One region of the Pedobacter sp. Bi27 genome, then DNA from elsewhere that is predicted to be linked to it. Evidence: riboswitches for the same ligand, from Rfam matches in the RefSeq annotation. Region 1 holds a riboswitch; each other region holds the start of a gene.
What was found. A riboswitch is a leader RNA that binds a small molecule or an ion and turns the genes downstream of it on or off. The one in region 1 is predicted to bind S-adenosylmethionine.
Positions count from the first base shown of each region.

Region 1 (2,205 bases):
GTGATAGGTAACGGGTAAGCCACCGCTCCAATCGGTAGGTACCACCTGACCTTTAAGTGCTGCAAGCAATGGCAAAGCATCGTGATAGCTGATGGGCTGAACCGGAATTTTAAGAATCGTTTTGGCGTCTGCCCGCTCCAACCTTTTGGCATTCTTGGTAGAACCGATTCCGGGTGTTAATGGATCACCGGGATAAATTACCATATCCATTACCGATCCTCGTTGAACAGCAAATTCTGGCTTATAAGCGCCTTGCGGATATACATCTCCTTTCACAAAGCCATCATCTTTTGGATCCGAATAAATGATACAGCCCACCGCACCATGTTCGTAGGCTATTTTAGGTTTAGTGCCCCGCCACGATCTGCCATATTTTGCGATAACAATCTTGCCTTTTACGCTGATACCTAAACGCTCCAACTTTTCATAATCAGCCGGTAGACCGTAATTTACAAAAACAAGACCTGCACTAACATCGCCATCGGCACTCCAGGCATTGTAAGGAGGCAATTGCCCTTGCTGTGCGGTTGCTAAATCTTCGTGAATAGCCTTTTCTTCGAGCGAGGCACTGTATTTGTTGCTCCCTAAAAGTTCTACCGAACGGGTTTTAGGCGTTGGAAATAAAACATAATAAGTCTCTATTTTTGCATCCCAGCCATAACTTTTAAACTTTTTCAGTACAGATTCTGCTACTGTTTTACTGCCTTTAGCACCCAAGTGGTGGGGATCGGCAGAAAGTTCTTTTATAGTAGCCCCTATATTTTCTTTATTAAGCCCGGCATCAAATTTCTGCTCAATCTCACGCTGTATCGGAATATTCTGGGTTTTAAATCCATTCAGCCTATTTTGCGCGAATAAAGGAAGCCAGAGCAATTGAATAGCCGTAAAAAGTGTAAAAGTTTTCTTCATTTTCTGATTTTTTTAGGAGTTCTTTTACCAGAAAAACTTTGAGCGACCTCAAAATCAATTAGCATGCGGATGCATAACCAACTTATCTTCTCCACCTTTGGGCAGAAAGGAATTAGCACCTTTTACAAGTGTATAGGTTGCTCAGACGTCATAGGGCCCTTCCCTCAGTCTTTCTGGATAAGTATTATATAATGATGCAAACCTAAAAATAATAATCTAGTATTCCTATAGGAATTATATTATTTATTTAACTTATGCTTGACAAGCTTTTAAACTGAATACTTTTGGGTTTTTCGATCATGCTGAAGAGGATTATGCAAGCTAAACCGCAGATTTTACCACTTCTTACTGGAAGATCAGTATCTGCCGGATGACCAAGAACCTTTATCCTAAAATGATTTATAAACATAGATACATTTCTATATATCAATATTAAAATTTACCTTTGCCAAGGCTTGCCCCCTTGTTAATTCGGAGCAAAGCAAGAAAATGGATAACAAAAAGATAGAAAAGATATCCCGGGCACTAAGTGATACCAACAGAATCGCTATTTTACAGGAATTTAAAAAAAAGAAAGATTGCCTCTATTGTGCAGAAGTAAATGATCTTTTAGACCTGACACAACCTTCCGTATCCCACCATTTAAAGCAGCTGGTTGATGCAGACCTGCTGGTGCCTCAAAAAGAAGGACGGAATTTCAAATACCTGCTGAACGAGACAGTGCTCAATGAGTACATCGCCTGCCTAAATTCGTTAAAGGATTAAGGGCGCTTACATATGAAATTAGAAACAAATCACCAATACACATCGAAATATTTGAATATATGAATAAGTCTATATATATACTGGCATTAGGTGCCTTTGGCATTATCACTACCGAATTTGGCGTTATTGGTATCTTGCCAACGATCAGCAGGGAGTTTGGCGTCTCTGTGGATATGGCCGGGTGGTTATTAAGTGCCTTTGCTATAACGGTTGCCATATCGTCTCCATTTATAACTGCCCTTACTTCTAAAATCAATCGCAAGTTCTTATTATGCCTTGTTTTGGGTGTTTTTATACTCTCAAACCTGCTTTCAGCTTTTTCCCCTAACTTTACCATTTTGATGATCGCGAGGATTTTGCCTGCCTTCTTCCACCCGCTGTTCTGGAATATCTCGCTAGCAGTAGCGTTCAAACAAGGCGGGGCCAAAGCAGTGTCGGTCGTCATGACTGGCCTTAGCATCGCTACGGTTTTGGGTGTACCCTTAACTACCTATGCTGCTGATTACTTTCATAACTGGCAGGCATCATTTT
Region 1 covers NZ_CAKKMW010000005.1:158,537-160,741, forward strand. The annotation lists gene LQ227_RS17775 (transferrin receptor-like dimerization domain-containing protein) at 1-909, opposite strand, end outside; SAM riboswitch class I at 989-1,093, opposite strand; gene LQ227_RS17780 (helix-turn-helix transcriptional regulator) at 1,399-1,674, shown strand; gene LQ227_RS17785 (MFS transporter) at 1,734-2,205, shown strand, end outside.

Region 2 (2,205 bases), on a different contig from region 1:
GTAGCATTAATGGTTGCAAATGCCTGTTCGAAATCGGCTTTGATATCATCAATATGCTCAATGCCTACTGAAACCCTCAGCGCGTTCGGTTTAACACCGGCAGCTAATTGTTCTGTTTCGCTCAATTGCTGGTGTGTTGTGGCAGAAGGCTGAATGATCAGCGTTTTTGCATCACCCACATTGGCCAGGTGCGATACCAGTTTTAAGTTATCAATTACCTGTGTTGCGTTTTCTTTGCTTCCAGCCAATTCGAAAGATAAAACCGCACCAAAACCATTGCTTAAATATTTTTTAGCCAGGTTGTTATATTTACTGCTGGCTAAGCCAGGGTACTGAACTTCTTTAACTAATGGATGGTTTTCTAACCAGGTTGCTAATTCTAGAGCATTATCTACATGGCGTTGAACGCGGAGTGATAAAGTTTCCAATCCTTGTAATAATAGAAAAGAATTGAAAGGCGATAGGGCAGGTCCCAGATCTCTTAATCCTTCTACACGGGCACGGATAATAAACTGGATATTGCCAAATGGTCCGCCGATACCAAAAACATCGCTGAAAACCAAACCATGATAACCTTCTGAAGGCTCAGAGAATTGAGGGAATTTCCCATTGCCCCAGTTGTAATTTCCACCGTCAACGATAACGCCCCCAATACTTGTGCCATGGCCACCGATCCATTTCGTTGCAGATTCTACAACAATGTTAGCGCCATGCTCCAATGGTTTAAACAAATAACCCCCAGCGCCAAAAGTATTGTCGACCACTAAAGGTAGATCGTATTTTTTTGCAATTGCGGCAATTTTTTCGAAATCAGGCACACTAAATGCAGGATTACCGATGGTTTCCAAAAAGATTGCTTTGGTTTTATCGGTAATTTTGCTTTCAAATTCTTCAGGTATATCTGGATTGGCAAAATCGACATGAATACCCAAGCGCTTAAAAGCTACTTTGAATTGATTATAGGTTCCTCCGTAAATGTGAGATGAAGAAACGATGCTATCACCAGCCTCCAATATGTTATTTAACGCTATAAATTGAGCGGCTTGCCCCGATGCGACTGCCAAAGCAGCTACACCACCTTCTAAAGCGGCAATACGTTTTTCGAAAACATCGTTGGTAGGATTCATGATCCTGGTGTAGATATTGCCAAACTCTTTTAATGCAAATAAGTTAGCCCCATGTTCGGCATTTTTAAATCCATAAGAAGTGGTTTGGTAAATGGGAACAGCCCTTGAGCCTGTTGTTGGATCTATTTCCTGACCAGCGTGTAATTGTAAAGTTTCAAATTTATATGATGTTGACATAATTTCTATTTTTTAGTTGATGTGATTAGATAACAGAATTAGGATCATCCTAAAACCTAGCAGGGCGTATCCCGGTTTCCCGGGACCTTCCAATTTGAAAGAAACAAAAAAGGAAGATTTTTAAATTACTGTATGCAACAGCACATACAAGTAAACGCACGCATATCACAACTAATAAAAAAAATAGAAGTTTGTTCTACCTTTTTAAGGTTTGCACTGGGCTCGCTTAGCGATTGAAGATTTAATGTTTTCATCAGTTCTAATTTATATCTCCAAATAACACCATGTTATCCGGTCAGGAATTGGCACCTTCTCTTTCTGAGGGTTGCCAGTGGGTCATCGAGCCAGTCTCTCGCCACTTCTTTATAAATCAACCCGTGAAGATTGACTTTTATTTAGCTATCTGCCAAATAATATTCCAAATGTCTGAATTTAATTTTAATCCACAAAATAAAATTTTGAAATTACATTAACTCGCTGAAAATGAATTGCGTATTTTTATGATGCAATGACAATCTGAAACTTTAATACTGAATTAACGCTTAAAATTCTAAGTTTGTGGTACCTATCTAAATTAATTATGATGAAAAATACAAAATCCCTATGTTTAGGCCTGTTGTTTACTATCGCAGGTTTAAATAATGTAAACGCTCAATTTGGAGGCTTAAAAGATAAATTATTAAAAGTGGGCACTGCCCAGGGCGCGAAAGCTTTAGGCGTAGACAAATTTTTAAAACAACCTGCTGCTATTACCACTAATTTTGAAGACGTAAATAGAGAGGGCGAAAAGCTGCCTGATTTTATTAATTCATTAAATTTAAAAGCCCAGCCCTTGTATTTACTGCCTAAAAATCCAGATGGTGGTTTTGTGCTTTGCGAGGGGCTTTATGAAATGACCAAT
Region 2 covers NZ_CAKKMW010000004.1:141,145-143,349, forward strand. The annotation lists gene LQ227_RS14600 (O-acetylhomoserine aminocarboxypropyltransferase/cysteine synthase family protein) at 1-1,304, opposite strand, end outside; SAM riboswitch class I at 1,566-1,676, opposite strand; gene LQ227_RS14605 (hypothetical protein) at 1,888-2,205, shown strand, end outside.
Region 2: it holds a riboswitch for S-adenosylmethionine, as region 1 does, so the genes downstream of both, LQ227_RS14600 (O-acetylhomoserine aminocarboxypropyltransferase/cysteine synthase family protein) here and LQ227_RS17775 (transferrin receptor-like dimerization domain-containing protein) in region 1, are expected to answer to the same signal.

Region 3 (2,205 bases), on a different contig from region 1:
TAAAAGGCTGACTTCCCCTTGCGCCTAAAATTTCGCCAGTTAGGGAGCCATCTGGCTGAAAAGTTCCTTTGTAATAGGAAGGAGAGGAACCAATAAAGCTGGAAAGTTGAAATTCATTTCCTTCTACTACACCTTCCAGATAACGTGAATCGCCTGTTACACGGAGAAAAGTGCCAGTAAGTTTGTTACCAGTTTGCTTAAATAAACCTACTGTTTTCTCTTCCTTACCATTTGGCGATTTAAAAACTACATCATAACTGCCAGAATAGTCTGCCTTTGCAGGTTTATCTGTTGTTTTAAAACGGTAATTTTTTCGTTCAGCAACAATGGTTAAAGGTTTGCCGGCTTTATCCTGTTTCCTTAATGTGCCTGTTAATTGATCACCATCTATTGCAAATGCGAGTTCGTTATCAAATTGATCCAGTTTTACGAAAAGCGAATCAGCTGTTTGTTTTACAAGGCCACCTTCGAAACTTTCTTCAGCATTGCGGAAGTATAATTTCTGCTGACCGCTTTTTTCGCTGATTTCGAAGTTAAAGGGGATTTCTAATCCTTCCTTAACCTTAGCTATTCCACGCCAGATGCCGAGGGCAACAAAAACATTTTGTTTTTTCTCTTTAAGCTTTGCTGCTTGATTATTTGCTAATGCAATATGGTCCTGAGCATAGGTGAAAGTTATTGATATAGCCAATACGGCTGTTAAAATGGATTTTAGTTTCATTGGGATGTGTATTTGTCGACTAAACTAGTAGACAAATATATGGATGTAATTGGCAAAGAAAAAATTTTTCAACAAAAATCTATAAAAACTATAGGATAAATGGAATTAATTATACCTTTGCCCCAGTTATTTTAAAATACTTATCAAGAAAGGCGGAGGGAATGGCCCTGTGAAGCCTTAGCAACCATCTAAATTTTTAGAAATGGTGCTAATTCCATCCCAGATGAATCTGGGGTAGTTAAGTCAGTTGTTTGCGTTATCCTTATAAGAACTATATGGAGCACTTCTGATTTAAGGGGTGCTTTTTTTTTGCCCTGAATGCGTTCTTGAAATTAAATTATGCATTAAATAAAATCATTCAAATGAAAAAGACAGACGAGCTGAAATCTATTAATGTAAACCTTAACGCATGCTTCCGAATGCGTGGAGTCTGTTAAAATTGCTCCATTTTAACAGGCTTTTTTAGGCTAACCATTCCTTTTTCTCTTTAAAAACAAATACACTTTTAGCCGTGGTAAAATTGTTTTGCCCAAAATTATTATCCCTTTTAATTGATTATTAACTACACACTTATGTTTAAAATTTTAAAGTCAATAGCGTTTATCTTTCTGCTCTTTATTGTGCAAAAGCTTTCCGCTCAAAATGCCGCGGTTACCGGAACGGTAAAGTCGGCAGATGGTGAAACACTCCCTGGTGTTTCCATTTTAATAAAAGAAACCAAACAAGCCACCATTTCTGATGCAAAAGGAGCTTTTTCTATTCATGCACCAGATAAGGGTACATTGGTATTTTCTTATATCGGTTTTAAGAGCCAGGAAATACAGATCAATAAAAACGCCGGCCCCATTTCGATCATTCTTCAGTCAAGCGATAATGCGCTTGATGAGGTAGTGGTTACTGCATTGGGTATTTCGAGGCAGAAGAAATCGCTTGGTTATGCTGTTCAGGAATTAAAAGGACAGGATTTGGCCGAAGCTAAAGAGTCGAACCTGGTAAATGCACTGGCCGGAAAAATAGCAGGTGTAAGGGTAACCAATAGTCAGGGGAGCATGGGTTCCTCGCGTGTGGTCATCAGGGGGGAAACATCTATTGCCGGAAATAACCAGCCATTATTTGTGGTTGATGGGATTCCGGTAGATAATTCTCAGTTAAATTCGGCTGGGGCCAGAGATTATGCCAATACCATTTCAGACATTAATCCAGAAGATATAGAATCGATGAGTGTATTAAAAGGACCAAATGCCGCTGCATTATACGGTTCGAGGGCTGCGGCAGGTGTCATCCTCATTAAAACCAAAACAGGTAAATCGAAAAAAGGATTAGGCATTGCCATCAATTCAAACGCGGTTTTAGAAACCTTGCTTACGCTACCCGTGTATCAAAATGCTTTCGGTCAGGGATCGGAGGGCAAATTTAGTTATGTAGATGGTGCAGGTAAAGGCATTAACGATGGAGTAGATGAAAGCTGGGGTCCTAAATTGGAT
Region 3 covers NZ_CAKKMW010000004.1:718,043-720,247, reverse strand. The annotation lists gene LQ227_RS16885 (peroxiredoxin) at 1-721, opposite strand, end outside; SAM riboswitch class I at 859-966, shown strand; gene LQ227_RS16880 (SusC/RagA family TonB-linked outer membrane protein) at 1,294-2,205, shown strand, end outside.
Region 3: it holds a riboswitch for S-adenosylmethionine, as region 1 does, so the genes downstream of both, LQ227_RS16880 (SusC/RagA family TonB-linked outer membrane protein) here and LQ227_RS17775 (transferrin receptor-like dimerization domain-containing protein) in region 1, are expected to answer to the same signal.

Region 4 (2,205 bases), on a different contig from region 1:
AATACAGCCAATATGCTCTGGTGTGGTACCACAACAGCCACCCACAATATTCACAAAACCAGATGCAATAAAGTCATCAACCAAATGTGCCGTTTCATGTGGCTGTTCATCATAAGCGCCAAACTCGTTTGGTAAACCTGCATTTGGATAGGCCGAAACATAACAGCCTGCTTTTGCTGCAAGTTCCTCAATATGCGGACGCATTTCTTTAGCACCCAAAGCACAGTTAAAACCGATACTTAATGGTTTTGCATGCATTACAGAGTTTAAAAAAGCTTCGGCAGTTTGACCTGAAAGTGTTCTTCCGGAGGCATCGGTAATGGTACCAGAAATCATGATCTCCAGTTTACGGCCAATTACCTCTTCATATTTTTTTATGGCTACAATAGCCACTTTAGCATTTAAAGTATCGAAAATGGTTTCGATTAATAATACATCAGAACCACCATCTACCAAACCACGCACCTGCTCATAATAAGCTGCTTCAAGCTCATCAAAATAGACTGCCCTAAAACCAGGATCGTTTACATTCGGCGACATGGAAAGGGTACGGTTGGTTGGGCCAATAGCACCGGCCACAAAACATTTACGGTCTGGATTTGCAGCCATGAACTCATTTACGGCTTCCTTTGCCACCCGCGCACCTTCAAAACTCATTTCGTAAGAAAGGTCTTCCATCTGGTAATCGGCCATGGAAATGCGCTGTGTACTGAACGTGTTGGTTTCGATAATATCGGCACCAGCGGCCAGGTACTCCAGGTGTATGGTTTTAATAATATCCGGACGTGTGATGTTGAGCAAATCATTATTGCCTTTTACATCACAGGGATGGTTTTTAAATCGCTCCCCTCTAAAATCTTCTTCGGTTAAGGTATATCGCTGAATCATGGTACCCATTGCACCATCAATCACCAAAATACGTTTTTCTAATTCTTCTCTTATGCTCATCTGTTGTTATTAGTAACAAGCAGTTAGTATCAAGTATCAATATTAATGATAGATCGAACTAACTTTAGATAAAAGCAAAGTATAAACAAATCTGTCTTGATACTTGATACTTAATACCCAATACTTATATGGCTTATTTAAAAAGTTGGTACGTGAATCGTAATCCTAAACTTATCTGTTTCCGCTATTTGCAGAATAGAATTTAGCACCTTGTATGGTTACAGGTTGCTAAGACTTCGTTGGGTCTAATCCCTCCGTCTTTCTTAATAAGCATACAAAAATGCAACAAAGCAACATCAATTCCAAAATTTATCGCTTTGCTACCAAATAAAATTACAAAGGCCATGCAATTCTGCACGGCCTTAAGAATATTGTTCTGTTTTTGAGGTTTACCTTCTGTTACCGAAAATACGCAATAGCGACAAAAACAAGTTGATAAAAGTAATGTAGAGGGACAGTGCACCCATGATTGCTAATTTTTTGCTTTCATTTACGCCTAAAGTGTTGCCATTTTCATCTAATCCTTCGCCTATCCTTTTAAGCTCCTGAACCTTATATGCAGTCAATGCAGTAAAAATTGCTACTCCGATAAATCCCATGATGTAACCTAATGTTGAGCTCCCCAAAAACATATTGATTACGCTAATGATCACCAAACCGATTACACCAGCAAATAATATAGGACCAAATTTACTTAAATCGGTATCTGTGGTATATCCCATTACCGCCATTACTGCAAATATTGCGGCGGCCGCAGCAAAACTAATTACAACTGATGGCAAAGAATAGGTTAACAAGATAAAGCTGAGCATTACTCCGGTTAATATAGAATAAAGCAAAAATACGCCGATTAACGTCTGATAAGACATTCGTTGCATACCAGCACCCATTAAGAATACCAGCCCGAGTGGGGCAAATATTGCAATATAGCCTAAAACAGTAAAGCCACCTTTACCAGTTTGAGGATTATAAGATAAAAGATAGTCCAATACCGCTGGTGTACTTGCGATAAAATAAGCTGCAACTGTGGAAACAGCTAATGCTACAAACATCCATAAGAAAACATTCCCAAAGAAACGTTTAGATGCAGATCTTTCCTGTACAAAAACACTGTCCTTTTGATATTGATAATTTTGTTGTTCCATTTTAAATTTTGTGTATTTAACTATATAAAAATAAATATTTAGTTTAATCTTTTTGTCAGCAATTCTTCAACTTTTTTAAAGAATTGTAGCGGTTTTAATGTGCGCCATGGCA
Region 4 covers NZ_CAKKMW010000002.1:423,693-425,897, forward strand. The annotation lists gene metH (methionine synthase) at 1-948, opposite strand, end outside; SAM riboswitch class I at 1,117-1,221, opposite strand; gene LQ227_RS07185 (Bax inhibitor-1/YccA family protein) at 1,338-2,093, opposite strand; gene LQ227_RS07190 (hypothetical protein) at 2,132-2,205, opposite strand, start outside.
Region 4: it holds a riboswitch for S-adenosylmethionine, as region 1 does, so the genes downstream of both, metH (methionine synthase) here and LQ227_RS17775 (transferrin receptor-like dimerization domain-containing protein) in region 1, are expected to answer to the same signal.